DNA from 2 places in the Sphingobium sp. DN12 genome. Region 1 is predicted to be linked to the other one. Evidence: predicted binding sites of a transcription regulator. Region 1 holds the regulator's gene; the other holds the start of a gene.
What was found. The regulator LexA, encoded in region 1, represses DNA repair genes until DNA is damaged. The targets are predictions, from matches to a motif close to GTTCCNCNCTTGTTCT.
Positions count from the first base shown of each region.

Region 2: ACI6S0_RS18775 (MmcB family DNA repair protein) is a predicted target of LexA. The motif match lies at 4,671-4,686, and genes of this name have one in related genera.

Region 1 is NZ_CP173717.1:1,154,150-1,161,957, reverse strand. It holds gene ACI6S0_RS05515 (chloride channel protein) at 1-828, opposite strand, end outside; gene trpD (anthranilate phosphoribosyltransferase) at 961-1,953, shown strand; gene trpC (indole-3-glycerol phosphate synthase TrpC) at 1,950-2,741, shown strand; gene moaC (cyclic pyranopterin monophosphate synthase MoaC) at 2,738-3,223, shown strand; gene ACI6S0_RS05495 (molybdopterin molybdotransferase MoeA) at 3,220-4,404, shown strand; gene lexA (transcriptional repressor LexA) at 4,509-5,186, shown strand; gene ACI6S0_RS05485 (DUF4440 domain-containing protein) at 5,295-6,011, shown strand; gene ACI6S0_RS05480 (ComEC/Rec2 family competence protein) at 5,988-7,808, opposite strand, start outside.
Region 2 is NZ_CP173717.1:3,955,752-3,963,559, forward strand. It holds gene pdeM (ligase-associated DNA damage response endonuclease PdeM) at 1-143, opposite strand, end outside; gene ACI6S0_RS18740 (rhodanese-related sulfurtransferase) at 209-1,033, shown strand; gene ACI6S0_RS18745 (hypothetical protein) at 1,030-1,290, opposite strand; gene ACI6S0_RS18750 (M48 family metallopeptidase) at 1,295-2,029, opposite strand; gene ACI6S0_RS18755 (YcgN family cysteine cluster protein) at 1,986-2,411, opposite strand; gene ACI6S0_RS18760 (SCO family protein) at 2,415-3,068, opposite strand; gene ACI6S0_RS18765 (ankyrin repeat domain-containing protein) at 3,113-3,751, shown strand; gene ACI6S0_RS18770 (hypothetical protein) at 3,770-4,144, opposite strand; gene ACI6S0_RS18775 (MmcB family DNA repair protein) at 4,165-4,659, opposite strand; gene ACI6S0_RS18780 (cell wall hydrolase) at 4,763-5,434, opposite strand; gene ACI6S0_RS18785 (DUF1491 family protein) at 5,610-5,960, opposite strand; gene ACI6S0_RS18790 (PaaI family thioesterase) at 5,953-6,450, opposite strand; gene ACI6S0_RS18795 (PTS sugar transporter subunit IIA) at 6,410-6,877, opposite strand; gene hpf (ribosome hibernation-promoting factor, HPF/YfiA family) at 7,008-7,604, opposite strand; gene dnaQ (DNA polymerase III subunit epsilon) at 7,676-7,808, opposite strand, start outside.

The DNA of each region.
Region 1 (7,808 bases):
CCGCCCCGGCCAGGTCCAGCCCTGCACCCGCAGCTCGGCAAAGGTCACCATCCGCATGATGAGGATGCCCAGCCCCGCGCAGACCAGGCCGAGCAGCGCATAGAGAAGATAGTCCGCCGTCCCCAATATCCGGTCCGCCGTGGTCGCGATCAGCCACGGCTCGACGCCCAGCGCCCGCGTCACGAACGCCGCGCTCAAGGCCGCCGCCACCACCGGTGCAATCGCGGCCGGCGTATAATGGCCGATCACGATCTCGAACGCGTAGAAGGCGCCGGCCAGCGGCGCGCCGAAGGCCGCGCCCACGCCTGCCCCCGCGCCCGCGCCGACCAGGGTGCGCAGATCATTGCGCCGCAGCTTCAGCCATTGGCCCAGCAGCGACGCGACGCCGCCGCCCATCTGCGCATAGGCCGCCTCCAGCCCGACCGATGCGCCCGCTCCGTTCGACAAGACCGTCTGCCCGGCGATCACCAGATTGTCGGCCATCGGGATGCGCCCGCCATGCAGGGCATTGGCCTCCACCACGTCGATCAGCGGCCGTTGCCGCCGGCGCAGCAGCCGCGCCAGCAGCACCAGCGCCAGGCCGCCCAACGGCAGGCCCAGCAGCCGCCAGGGATGACGGATCTCGCCCAACGCGCTCAGCCGGTTGATGCTGACGCCATAGAGAAGTTCCTGAATGCCGTGCGCCATCAGTTGCAACAGGTTGGTGATCAGCCCCGCCGCCACGCCCGCCAGTATGGCGAGCAGGATGAAGGCCGCCTCGCTCTCGCGCAACCGGCGGCGCTGGCGGATGGCAAGGCTCCAGAACAGGGTCGACCAGGGACGGCGCATAGTTTTCCCGACAACGCCCCTTTGGTGCCCGCGTCAAGCCAATTGCCGGGCCACGCAACAAAATTCCAATTGGCGGGCAAATAGCATGTCGCCCTCGACTTTCGCGCGCGGCCGGGACTAAAGGCTTGGCCTATGACCCTGTTGCCCGATCCCAGCGCGCCCCTGGCCGCCGACGAAGCCGCCCGCGCCTTCGACCTGCTGTTCGACGCCGACCTGTCGGACGAGGCGATCGCCGGCTTCCTCGTCACCATGGCGCGGCGCGGCGAGACCGCGACGGAGATCGCCGCCGCCGCCCGCGCGATGCGCGCCCGGATGATCCCGGTCGACGCGCCCGACGGCACGATCGACGTTTGCGGCACCGGCGGCGACGGCCATCATACGCTCAACGTCTCGACCGCCGTCAGCCTGGTGGTTGCGGCCGCCGGCGTACCGGTCGCCAAGCATGGCAATCGCGCTGCCTCGTCCAAGGCGGGGGCCGCCGACACGCTCGAAGCGCTGGGCCTCGACCTCGATCGCGCCGCCGCCACGGCGGAAGCGACGCTCAAGGATCTGGGCATCTGCTTCCTGTTCGCGCAAAATTATCACCCTGCGCTCAAGCGCCTCGGCCCGATCCGCCGGTCGATTGGCGAACGCACCATCTTCAACCTGATGGGGCCGCTCGCCAATCCCGCCAATGTCCGCCGCCAACTGGTCGGCATCGCCCGCCCCGCTTACGTCCCCATCTATGCCGATGCGCTCGGCCAGCTTGGCGCCACCCATGCGATGATCGTGTCGGGCGACGAAGGGCTCGACGAACTCTCGCTCGCCGGCGGCAACGACATTGCCGAGGTGACGGCCGACGGCGTGGTCGCGATGCGCCGCCTGACCGCCGCGGACCTCGGCCTCTCGACCCATCCCGTCACCGCCATTCGCGGCGGCGACCCGGCCCATAATGCTGCGGCGCTCCGCGCCCTGCTCCAGGGCGAGGCCGGTGCCTATCGCGACGCCGTGCTGCTCAACGCCGCCGCCGCTTTGGTGGTGGCCGATGCCGCCCATGATTTCCAGGAAGGCGTCGAACAGGCCGCCGAAGCGATCGACAACGGCCTTGCCAACGCACTCCTCAATTGCTGGATTGCCTATCAATGACCAACAAGCTCATCGAAATCTGCGATTTCAAGCGCGAGGATGTCGCCCGCCGCAAGGCCGCGACGACGATCGCCTCGCTCCACGCCCGCGCCAGCGAGCAGACCCCGCCGCGCGGCTTCCGCAGGGCACTGGACGATGCCGCCCGCTCGGGCTTCGGCCTGATCGCCGAAGTGAAGAAGGCCAGCCCGTCCAAGGGGCTGATCCGCGCCGATTTCGATCCGCCGGCCCATGCGGTGGCCTATGCCGCCGGCGGCGCCGCCTGCCTTTCGGTGCTGACCGACGAGCCCTATTTCCAGGGCCATGACGATTATCTGATGGCCGCCCGCTCGGCCTGCGCGCTGCCGGCGCTGCGCAAGGATTTCATCGTCGATCCCTGGCAGATCCTCGAAAGCCGCGCGCTCGGCGCCGACGCGATCCTGATCATCGTCGCCGCGCTGGACGACGGCCAGATGCAGGAGATAGAGGACGCGGCGCTCGGCCTTGGCATGGATGCCCTGGTCGAGGTGCATGACGAGGCCGAACTGGAACGCGCGCTCAAGCTCCGCTCGCGCCTGATCGGCGTCAACAACCGCGATCTGCGCGACTTCAGCGTCGATTTCGCTCGCACCTATGAACTGGTGGGCAAGGCGCCCGACGGCTGCACTTTTGTCGCCGAAAGCGGCCTTGGTTCGCATGCCGACCTCACCGCCATGGCCGATCATGGCGTGCGCTGCTTCCTGGTCGGCGAAACGCTGATGCGCCAGGCCGATGTCGAGGCGGCGACCCGCAACCTGCTGACGGGCGCATGACCGGCCTCACCCATCTGGACGAGGATGGCGCCGCTCGCATGGTCGATGTCTCGGCCAAGGCTGTGACCGCGCGCGAGGCGGTGGCCGCCGGGCGCATCACCATGGCCGCCGACGCTGCGCAGGCGATCGCCGCCGGCCTCGTCAAGAAGGGGGATGTGCTGGCCGTTGCCCGTGTCGCCGGCATCATGGCGGCCAAGCGCACCGCCGAACTGATCCCGCTCTGCCATCCGATCCCGCTGAGCGCCGTCACCATCGACTTTGCCCTGCACGACGACGGCGTCACCGTCACCGCGACCGCGCGCACCGCCGGCCAGACCGGGGTGGAGATGGAGGCGCTGACCGCCGCGACCGCCGCGCTCCTGACCGTCTATGACATGGCCAAGGCGCTCGATAAGGGCATGATAATCGGCGATGTTCGCCTGCTCGCCAAGCGCGGCGGCAAGTCGGGCGACTGGACCGCGCCGGAGCAAGCTGGCCGATGAGCCTGATGCCGATCGCGGACGCGCAGGCGCGGCTCCTTGCCCTTGCCGATCCGTTGCCGGCCGAACATGTGCCCGTCTCCGCCTGCGCCGGTCGCTGGCTCGCCACCGACATCACCGCGCTCCGCGACCAGCCCTGGGCCGATCTTTCCGCGATGGACGGCTATGCCGTGCGCGCATCCGAAGGCGCCGGACCGTGGCAGCTGGTCGCCACCAGCAGCGCGGGCGACGCCGATATCCCGCCCCTGCAACCGGGCCAGGCTTGCCGCATCTTCACTGGCGCGCCCTTGCCGGCCGGCGCCGATGCGATCCTGATCCAGGAAAATGCCACGCGCGCCGGCGACAAACTGACCGCGCATGACGGCATATTGACGCCCGGCAGGCATGTCCGCCCGCTCGGTTCCGATTTCCGCGCCGGCACGCTGCTGGTCAGCGCAGGCAGCCGCCTCACGCCGGGCCAGATCGCGCTTGCCGTCCTTGGCGGCCATGGCAGCCTGCCCGTCAGCGCCCGGCCCCGCATCGCCCTGCTCTCGACCGGCAATGAACTTGTGCCCCCCGGCGCGCCGACGCCGCCGGGCTATCTCCCCTCCTCCAACGCGCCGATGCTGGCCGCGCTGCTCGCCGCCCTGCCCTGCGAGGTGATCGACCTCGGCATCGTGCCCGACGATCTCTCCGCCATGACGCAGGCGCTGGAACAGGCGTCACAGGCCGACATCATCGTCTCGACCGGCGGCGCCTCGGTCGGCGACCATGACTATGTCCGCCCCGCCTTCGCGGCCGCCGGCGGCACGCTCGATTTCTACAAGATCGCGATGCGGCCGGGGAAGCCGCTGATGGCCGGGCGCCTGGGGAACGCCACCTTTCTCGGCCTGCCGGGCAATCCGGTTTCCGCCTTCGTCACCGGCACCCTCTTCCTCTGCCCGCTGGTCCGCCATCTCGCCGGATCGCGCGCGCCGCTGCCGCCGGTCGTGCAGGCCCGCCTTGCGGCCCCACTCGGCCCAACGGCGGAGCGCGACGATTATCTGCGCGCCTATCGCGGGGCCGACGGCATCGTCTCGGTCACATCGCAGGACAGCGCCGCCACCGCCGCCATGGCGCTGGCCGACTGTCTGATCCGCCGGCCGGCCGGCTCAGCCCCCGCCATTGCCGGCGACATGGTCGACATCATCCCCCTGACCGCCTGACTATCTGACTGCCTGACCGGCAAAAGCGGCGCATGGCTTAACGCGCTTGACTTGCCCCTTTCCGTTTCCTATGCGTTCTTCATTCGTTCCATGGAGGACCGCCGATGTTGACGCCTAAGCAGCAGGAATTGCTGAGCTTCATTCAGACCCGGCTGGAAGAAGGCGGCGTGTCCCCTTCGTTCGAGGAGATGAAGGACGCGCTCGACCTGCGCTCCAAGTCCGGCATCCACCGGCTGATCAATGCGCTGGAGGAACGGGGCTTCATCCGTCGCCTGCCTAACCGCGCCCGCGCGCTCGAAGTGTTGAAGCTGCCCGATGCGATGCACCGCGCCCCCGCGCCGGCCATTCCGACGCCCAAGGTGTCGGCTCCGGCCGTGCTGCTGCCGACCGCCGCCAATGACGTGATCGAAATCCCGCTGCACGGCCGCATCGCCGCCGGCGTGCCGATCGAGGCGATGGAAAGCCATACCATGCTCTCCGTCCCCGCCGCCTTGCTCGGCTCGGGCGACCATTATGCGCTCGAAGTGTCGGGGGACTCGATGATGGAGGCCGGCATTCTCGACGGCGACTTCGCGCTGATCCAGCGCACCGATGTCGCGCGCGAGGGCCAGATCGTCGTCGCCCTGATCGACGACGCCGAAGCGACGCTCAAATATTTCCGCCGCGAAGGCAGCCGGGTCCGGCTCGATCCCGCCAATGCCGCCTATGAACCGCAGATCTACGATACGCGCCAGGTCCGCATCCAAGGCAAGCTCGCCGGCCTGCTGCGCCGCTACAACTGACCCGGTGAGCGGCGGAGCAGCGTTCCGTCGCCCCGTCCCGTCCGATCCGGGATGGGCAGCCCCCTGCAGCCATGATAGCATGGCGCTGCGTTACAGGGGGTCTGGCTCATGTCCTATTTGCGCTCCATCTGTCCGATCATCGTCCTGTCATGCGCTTCTCCTGCGATCGCGCAGGATGACGAACAGACCCTCGCCCCTTTCCGCAGCCTGATCGAAACGCGCCTAGCCGCGCTCAAGAGCGGCGATATCGCGAAATATATGGCGATGCTCGACAAGGATTATGTCGTCATTTCCGATCTGGGCGAGCGGCGCACCCGCGCCGACCTGCCCGCCTATCTGCCGACCATCTCCAACCCGTCGCGCAGCTATGCCATCCAGTCGATCCATGCCCGCATCATCGACGACATCGCCCTGGTCGATGCCGAGATCCGGGAAGACATGGCCGATGCCGTCGGCGGCTGGCACGAAAGCGATATCTTTGTGCGCCAGGGCAGTCGCTGGCTCTATCTGCACCGGCAGGACAGTTCGATCCTCTATCCCCCCGCGCCCGTGCCGACCGATGCCGACCCGCTCGATGATTATGTCGGCCAATATCGCTCGGCAGCCGGCCTGACGGACATCATCACCGTGCACGACGGCACGCTCTACGGCCAATCGACGCCACAGGATGCGCCGACTGCCCTGATCCATGTCGGTCCGGGCGCCTTCGCCATCCCCGGCGGCGCGGACCTGCTGGTCTTCACCCGCTCGCCCACCGGCACAGTGACCGGCCTGATCGGCCACCTCACCAGCGGCCAGATATCAACCTCCGCCAAACTGCCCTGACACCCGTCGCCGCACCGCCGGTCGCACGATCCACGGATGCGCGTCGCCGGGCCGATGGACGGTGTGAACTTTGCCGCTTTCAAGGCCAATCGACAGGCCGCCGGTGCGGGATAGCAGCCGGCGGTCGATTTTCATCCAGCGCGGTCGGCACCACCAGGGCAGGCCCCGGTCGCTGATGACGATATCGGCCGCCGCGCAGTCCCGCTCCAATATCGGGCGATCGACCAGCATCGCATTGCGGGTCACCAGCAAGCGCCAGTCGTGCCCGCCCCGCGGCAACGTCACCGCGCACAGATCGGTCGAACAGCGTGCCTGCTTCATCTTCGCGATCGCCTCCAGCGTCCCGTCATAGCCCGCACTCTCGCTCAGCACGTCGCGGACATAGTCGCCCGCCCCCTCGCGCAGCAGCGCCATCGTCCCCGCCGGCGTCCGCACCGCGACATGCCGCCCGTCGCCCGTCACCACGATATCGGGCGGCGCCAGCAGCGCGATGCCGATCAGACCAACCGCCACCGGCCCAAGCCCCAGCCAGCGCCAGCGACTGCGCCAGAGCAGGCACCAGAGGCCTCCCACCACGATGATCCCGAAAATCCAGCCCGGCACCGCCGGCGCCAGCATCACCGCCATCGGGCTCGCCGCCACGCCATGCGCCACCGCCAGCAACAGCGCGATCGCCTTGGCCGTGAGCCACCAGAAGGGCGCGCCCAGCCCGGCCAGATCGAAGCACAGCGCCAGCGCCTCCAGCGGCATGATGACGAAGGTGGTGAGCGGGATCGCGACCAGATTGGCCACCGCGCCGAGCAAACCTGCCTTGTGAAAATGGAAAAGCGCGATCGGCGCCAGCACCAGTTCGATGGCAAGGCCGGTCACCAGCATCGCCGCCACCGTCCGCCCGGCCTTGCGCAACCAAGGCTCGTCCCGCGCCATCGCGAACGCCTTGAACCGCCGATGCTCGCCCAGCGCCACCAGCGCGACTACGGCGGCGAAGCTCATCTGGAAGCTCGGGCCGATCAGCGCCTCGGGCCAGAAGGCCAGCACCACCAGCGCACCGGTCGCCACCAGCCGCAATGTGATCGCCTCGCGCCCCAGCGCCAGCCCGCCCAGCACCAGCAGCGCCGCGATGCAGGATCGCACCGTCGGCACCTCCGCCCCAGTCAGCAGCGTGTAGCCGATTCCCGCCAACGCGCCCCCGGCCGCCGCGATCAGCATCAGCGGCCAGTCCAAAGCCGCGCGCGGAATCAACGCCAGCAGGCGCAACAGCAGGAAGATCACCGCCCCGATCAGCGCCGTCACATGCAGCCCGCTGATCGAGAGAAGATGGGCAAGCCCACTGCGCCGCATCGCCTCCGCATCCGTTTCGGCAATCGCGCCCTGGTCGCCGGTCGCCAGCGCCACCGCAATCCCCGCCGGTGCGCCCGTCACCTGTCCGCTGATATGATCGAACAGCCGCGCCCGCAGCGTCGGCCCCTCACGCGCCTTCTCCACCACCTCGACCGGCGCCAGCGCGCGCCCGGTCGCCCCGATCCCCTGGAAATAGGCGCGTCGCGCAAAATCGAACGCGCCCGGCACGCTCGGCGGCGCGGGCGGCATCAGCCGCACACGAAAGCGCAGCACCGCCCCCTTGCCCAGCCCTTCGGGCATGTCCGCCTCCGCGATATTTACCCGGATCGCCGCGGGCAGCGCCGGCGCCGCGATCGGCCGCAGGCCCACCCGAACCATCTGTTGCGCCGGCAGCTTGGCCACCGCCGTCACCGTGCCCGTCACCTGTGCGAATATGGGACGAGCCAGCGGCGGCTG
Region 2 (7,808 bases), 2.1 Mb from region 1:
GGCAGGAACTGGCCGAAGCGCGCATACCAGCTCGCCTTCTCGAAATGCAGGTCGGCCACCAGCAGCGCGCCCTGCGCCGGCCAGAACAACGCCGCCTCCGGCAAAGCCAGGAAATCATGACCTGCGAACGAAAGGGGAACCATCGCCCGGCTATGCGCCCTCTTCGCCCGGCTTTCAAGTATGCGCGCCAGCGCCTATAGGGCTCCCCATGTTCACCGTCGCAGCCCTCTACCGTTTCGCCACCTTCGCCGACCCGCAGGCAACCGCCGCCGATCTGCGCGCACTGTGCGCCGATCTTGGCACCTGCGGCACGCTGATCCTGGCGCGCGAGGGCATCAACGGCACGGTCGCGGGCACGGCCGAGGCGATCGAGCGGCTGGTCGCCCATATCCGCGCCCTGCCCGGCTGCGCCGACGTCGATGTGAAATATGCGACCGCCGACAGCGCGCCCTTCGGCAAGATGAAGGTCAAGGTGAAGGCGGAGATCGTGACCCTGGGCGCAGGCGACCTCGATCCCGCCCATCAGGCCGGCGTGCATCTCGATCCCGCGGACTGGAATGCGCTGATCGCCGATCCCGACACCGTCATCATCGACACGCGCAACGCCTATGAGGTGGCGGTCGGCACGTTCGAGAATGCGATCGACCCGGCCACCCGCTCCTTCCGCGAATTTCCCGCCTGGTTCGACGATTTTGCCGCCAAGCTGCGCGACGAAGGCCGCAGCCCCAAGATCGCGATGTTCTGCACCGGCGGCATCCGCTGCGAAAAATCGACCGCGCTGGTCAAGGCGCGCGGCTTTGACGAGGTCTATCACCTCAAGGGCGGCATCCTGCGCTATCTGGAGGAAATGCCACAGGCGCAAAGCCGCTGGCAGGGCGACTGCTATGTCTTCGACGAGCGGGTTGCGGTCGGCCACGGCCTGAAACAGGGCCATTATGCCACCTGCAGCGCCTGTGGCCTGCCCTATCCGCGCGATACCGACCATGACTGCCCCGGCGGCGACGCCGACGGCGCCTGGCCGCATCGGGGCTAGTCCGCGCTTTCCACCAGTTCGACCATCTCGAACTGATAGGATGTCCAGCCGCGCATCCGTGCGCCATCGGGCGCGGCCGCGCGCTTCTTCTTCGCCTCGGCCAGCGAGCGGGTATGGCCCCAGAACACTTCGGTCTTGCCATTTTCCAGTATGGCGACGATCCGCCAATAATGGGTGAAAGGGTCGGCGGTCGGCCCGATCTTCTTCACATAGCCATCCGGCATGGTGGCGGTCAGATAGCGTTTCCGGCGCGCCATCGGTTCAGGCCTGATAGCGGTGCAGGCCCGCCCCATGCGCCTTCAGCCAGGCGCGCGCCGGGCGTGGATCCTCGCCATAGATGCGGGCATGGGCGGCGTGGAAGGCCGGGCTATGATCCATGTGCAGCAGATGCGCCAGTTCATGCGCCACGGTCGATCGCCGCACCCAGGCCGGCGCCAGGATCAGCCGCCAGCTATAGCGGATCGCCCCGCTCGACGTGCAACTGCCCCAGCGGCTGCGCGTGTCGCCAGTGCCGACCGAGGCAACGATCAGGCCATGATCCTGCGCCATCGCCAGCGTCTCCGCCTCCAGCACCGCCTTGGCCCGTGTCCGCAGCCAGCGCAGCACCCGCGCGCCGACCGATTCCGCCGCCCCGCCCAGGATCAGCCGGTCGCCCTCCAGCCGGATCGTGCGGGTCGCCCCTGCAATCCAGCAGATGCGCACCTCGCGCCCCTCCAGCGGGAAGGTCGCGCCGTCGCCCAGCAGCGTCACCGCCGGCGTCACCGCCATCTGCGCCCGGACCCAATCCTCATGCCCCTGCGCCCAGCCCAGCGCGCGCTTGAGGTTCGCCCGCGCCGGCAGCGACAGCCGCAATTCGCCGCGCAACCCGTCGATCGTCAGTTTGTAGGCGCGTGCGCGGGCCGACCGGCGCACCCGCACCGGCATGGCCACGCCATCGATCAGGATGGCCGCGTCACAGCTCTCGGTCGACAAGATGATGTTCCCAATCGCCCGCATCGGCCTCCGCCACGGTCCAGCCGCGCACGGATTCCTTCGCCCGATGCACCGCCTCGCGATCGCCGCAGACCAGATAATGCCATTCGGGCAGCGGCAGCCCCGCCTCGCGCAGCCGATAGGCACAGGTGCGCGGCAACCAGCTGATCTGCTTCACCTTGGCCGGCGTCAGCCGCACGCAATCGGGCACGAACCGCCGCCGGTCGGGATAGTTGGTGCATTGGCCGCTATGCCGGTCGAGCAGGCGACAGGCGACATTGGTCGGATAGATGCGGCCCGTGTCCTCATCTTCCGCCTTGTGCAGGCAGCATTTGCCGCAACCGTCGCACAGCGCTTCCCATTCGGCGCGGTTCAGCTTGTCGAGGGGCTTGTCCCAGAAGTCCAAATGTCACTTGACCCATTTTTCGAGGAAGGCGCGCACGATATCCGGAGCGCCCTCGTCCACGTCCGGCGTGCCCGGATCATCGACCGGCACCAGCGCGATCGGCTTGCCGTCCGGCCCGAACAGATAGGGCGTGCGGCTGTGGCTGACCAGATAGTCGCTCGCCCCTTCCGGCTTTTCCGCATTGTAGAGGACGACGAAGTCCTTGGCCACCTTCGCGATCTGTTCCGGCGTGCCGGTCAGGCCGACGAGGCGCGGGTGGAAGGCTGTGACATAGGGCTTCAGCACCGCCGGCGTGTCCCGCTTGGGATCGACGCTGATAAAGATCGGCTGCACCTTCGCGGCGCGGGCGGGCGCTGCCTTCTCGAAGGCACTGAACGCCTGCATGATCCGCTGCAGATCGACCGGGCAGACATCCGGGCAATAGGTGTAGCCGAAATAGACGATCCGATACTGGCCCTTATAATCGTCCCAATGCACGGTCTTGCCGTCCTGGTCGGTCAGGGTGAAGGGCGCACCGATGCGCGCACCGACCAGATTGCCCTGCTCGCTCTCGCCGCTTGATGCGTTGCCGCCAGCCCCCATATTGCATGCCGTCAGCAAGGCCAGAAGCGGCAGGGCGAGCGAGATCAGCGCTTTGTTCATGGTGTCGCCTGCCATGCCTTGCTATGGGCCGATTTGCAAATCGAACGGGGCGCGCGACGATGAAGATTGGGATGAAGAGCGGACTTTCCACCTGGCTGTTTCTGGCGCGGCCTGCCGCCATCACCCTGGCACTGATGGCCCCGGTTGCGGCCCAGGCCCAGTTTTCCAACAATTACAACTTCCTCAAGGCGGTGAAGGACGCCGACGGCGAAAAGGCGACCGACCTGCTGCAGAAGCCGGGTTCGACCGTCATCAACAGCCGTGACGTCACCACCGGTGAAACCGCGCTGCACATCGTCATCGGCCGCCGCGACACGACCTGGCTCAACTTCATGCTGTCGAAGGGCGCCAATCCGAACCTGGCCGACAATAATGGCACCACGCCGCTGCTGCTCGCCGTGCAGAACCGGTACGAGGAAGGCGTGCGCCTGCTGCTCGCCCGCGGTGCCCAGGTCGACAAGACCAATGGCAGCGGCGAGACCGCATTGATCCGCGCGGTGCAGCTGCGCGACATCGGCCTGGTCCGCCTGCTGGTGGCGCAGGGCGCCAATGCGGACAAGCGCGACACGATCGCCGGCATGTCCGCCCGCGACTATGCCGAACGCGACAGCCGCACGCCGGGTCTGGTCGAGGCCCTCGATTCCGCCAAGGCCAACGCCGCAGCGCCCAAGGGCCCGGTCCAGGGTCCGGTTTTCTGAAACATTGGGTGGCCGTGCTTAGCCCGCGGCCACTTCCTCGTCAGTCCACCAGCGGATATGCTTCGCTTCGCCACTGGCTTCGACAATCGCCTCTAGGGCATCAGCCAGCCTTTCCACCGGCTCCATGGTGCTGATGCGACGAAACCAACGTCTCACAAAGGGCCGTGAAGGTTCGATGAAACAAAGCACACCGTCAGGATATTCCAGATAGTGGCCGCATCCGATCCACAGTGAGAAGGCCTCATGCGCGATCGGAACGCACCAGCCCCAATCCTCCTGAACGATCGGCTGGGCTTGAAAGCCATAATGAGGCAGGCGTTCGGCCAGAACCTGGGCGATGGCCGCCCCATCGTCTGCATAAACTGCCGATCGAAATTCCAGATGCGAGCGCATCGACCACCCTTCTTCTGATATTACCAGCCCAATTCCGCCGCATAATCCGGGTCGGCCAGCGCCGACAGGCGGCGAGCGGCGCGGCGGGCAAAGCGCAGCGTCTCTGCCTTGCGCCGGGCGGCGGCCAGCGGCTCGAACGGCGCGGCCCGCACCAGTTCGGCATCATATTGGTCGGCGACGATCAGGCCGGTGCGGGCCGGCCACAGCGCCTCGCTGTCGAACAGGCCGGTGTCGAAGCCCGATGGCACCGCCCAGAAATAGCGGTCGCAATAGTCGAAATAATCCGGCCATTTCATGTCGCCCAGCAGGTCCGCCCGGCTGCACTTGATCTCCACGATGGTCAGGCGCCCGGCGCTGTCGATCGCCATGATGTCGGCCCGCCGGCCATTGGGCAGCGGCACTTCCAATATGCCGTTCATGTCATGGCGGTGGAACAGGCGCAGCGTGCCGCGCGCAACCGCCAGCGCGGTCCCGTCGGTCAGCGGTGAACAGCGATCGGCGTCTTGGATGGTCATGGCACCAGACTAGAACAGGAAGGGAACAAAAGAAAAGACCGATTCGGACATGGGGTCCGAACCGGCCTTCAAAAGGGCGTCACTGTCGCGCGGTGAGCGCGGATCAGCGATAGAAGACGTGATTGTCGATCGACGCCAGCTTGGTCTTGCCCCAGCCCGGCGACACGCGGCGGGCATGGAAGAACAGTGCGCCTTCGGCCTGGCTGTCCCAGCTGTCGTCGAGGGCGATCTGCGCGATCGCAACCGCCTCGCGCCAGGAATCGCTGGCGATGTTGATCGGCGGCATGCCGTGACCACGCACGAAGCTGAACTGGCTCGGCTGATAGACGACGCCGCACAGGCTGCTGGCGAAGCGGCCCGACTTGGCGCGGTTGATGATGACGCGGGCGACGGCCAGCTGGCCCTCCAGCGTTTCACCCTTGGATTCGAAATAGACCGCACCGGCCAGGCACTTCATGTCGCCTTCGACATCCTCGGGAGCGCCTTGCGCATCAACCAGGGCTGCCAGGGTCTCGGCCTTGGGCTCGATATCGGTCGAAAAATTGCTGCCAGCCTTGGAGCCGGAATCCAGCGACTGCGCGACTTCCTGCGGCGCAGCGAAAACGACGGCGGGCTTGGTGCCGGCCGTGGGTGCGCTAGTCAGCGCGGCGGTTTCCGGCAGGGAAACCGTGGACAGGGAGGCCTCGCTGGCGCTCGACATGTCCGACGCCGTAACAGCCGCAGCGGCCGACAGCGTAAATGCCGCGATGATCGCGGCCTTCAGACGAAAACTCATTATGGCTCAAAATCGTGCGGTTATTGGCCAGAAACGTCGATTGTAACCGATATTCTGTGACGTTCGGCCGCCCCCCGTCTGCGTGTTTACCGGCCCGCCCCCCATGGACGAATGCAGGCAACCTGCGCGTTCAGCGTCGGCCGCCATTGCCCGCGCGCGTGCAAGGAGTCAACGATCAGCAGATCGTTTCAGCGGCGAACCGTTCCGCATCCGCGATATCAAGCTCCACCAGCCACAGGTCGGGGTCCGATCTGCGCCGGCGTTCGGCATAGGCGGCGAACGCCTCCGGCCCCTCTTCCGCAGGGGGTCCACAGCGCATCAATGCATGGCCGCCGCGAAAGTTCGATACTCGTTCGAAAATTGCGGATTCCCGCCCCTTGTCCATCACCTGGACCAGGATGACGCCGCTCATTGCATCGCCCTTGGCCAGGATCATGGCAAAGCCGCCGGCGGCATTCACCCGCTTCACCAGCGCGCCGACCAGCATCGCGCTGGTCAGCCGCGCGGCCGGACTATCCTCAGCCATGATATCCCGGCAGCGATGACAGCGGAATTTGCGACCGCATGAAGGTGCCGGTGCCCCGGCCCACCTCTTCCCCGTCCGAATCGAGGATGCTTGCCTCGGCGACATAGACGCGGCGCTTGCCGCTGATCCAGCGCCCCTCGGCGCGCAGCTTTCCAGGGCCGATCGGCCGGGTGAAGAGCAGGTTGAAGGCGGTGGTCAACAGGAAGCGATCGCTGACCAGACTGTTGGCGGCATAGAAGGCCGCATCGTCCAGCATCTTGAAATAGACGGTGCCATGCACCGCACCGGCAGCATGGAAATGCCGCTCGTCGACCTCGAAATCGATCACCGATCGGCCGGGTTCCGGCACGCACAGGGTCGACAGGAACAGGTCGTTGATCGGCGCGCTGTTGTAGAGATGCTCCAGCGCGCGAAAATGCGCCGCCTCGCCACTGGCGAGCGCAGCGGCCTCAGGCGGCGTCACGCGCCTCACCACCGGCCAGCAGCGCATGCAGCGCCTCGGCCGACTTAGCACCGCGCAGGCGCGTCACCTGCGCCTCGTCACGCAGATAGCGGGATACACGCGCCAGCGTCTTCAAATGCTCGGCACCGCTGTCCTGCGGCGACAGCAGCGCGAACACGACATCGACCGGCGCATCATCGACCGCGTCGAACGGCGCCGGCGGATCGAGCAGCACGACCACGCCGCACATGCGGTCGAGGCCCGGCAGCTTGGCATGGGGAATGGCAACGCCGCCACCGAAGCCGGTGGAGCCCAGACGCTCGCGCTCCAGCAGCGCGTCGGCGGCCGCTTCGGCATCCACGCCATAGGATTGCGCCGCCAGAGCCGCGATCTTCTGGAACAGCATCTTCTTGCCGTTCACAGTCACCTCGGTGGCCAGCGCGTCCGGCGAGACAATATCGTTGAAATGCACCATTTTACTTCCGGGGGCAGCCGAGGCGCGCCCAGCCTGTCGAAAAAAATGCGCGTTGCTCGGAGAAACTAAAGCCCGGCCCCATAGGCCGCCTGCACCCGGAGGTCAACAGGCGGCCCGGCTTGGCAGGGGGTCAGCCGCGCGGCTCGACCCAGCCGATCGTGCCGTCCTGACGGCGATAGACCATATTATAGGCCGACGTGCCGGCATTGAGGAACAGCAGCGCATTGGTGTTGCGCAGGTCCAGCATCATCACCGCGTCGGACACGCTGGCCTCGGGAATGTCGACCCGCGTTTCGGCGACGATCAGGGGCGCATCGGCCGCTTCGGCCTCCTCGTCGGCGGCACCGGCGAAGATGGTATAGCCCGCGCCGTCGATATCATCGACGCTATAGCCATTGGCGCGCTGCGCCTCGGCAGCGGCGGCCTGGATGCTGCGGTCCTTCAGGCGGCGCATATAGCGGCGCAGCTGCTTCTCGATCCGGTCCGATGCCTGGTCGAAGGCGGGATGCGCCTCCTGCGCCTCGCCGGCGCCCTTCAGGATCAGGCCGGTCATCACATGGCAGACGATATCACAATGGAAGGCGCCATGCGGCGCCGGTCGGAAGGTCACCTGGGCGGAAATCGTGCGGGAGAAATATTTCTCGGCTATCGCTTCCAGCCGGTCGCTGACGTGCTGCTTGAGCGCCTCGCCCGTCTCGACCTGATGCCCGGAAACACGGATATCCATATGCCTTCTCCTTATTCTTGCCGGGACGCCGGATCAGCGGCCCGGTTGGCACGTGGCAAACGCCGGCAGGTTCAGGCCGGCGGCGCCTCCTCGAGCCAGAGCGGCTTATCCAGCTTCGCGACGAAAGCGGCATGCCTCTCCAGCTCCTCCGCGCTCGCCGTGAAGACGCGCGCGGGACGAACAGGGCGAACAACGGCGGTTTCC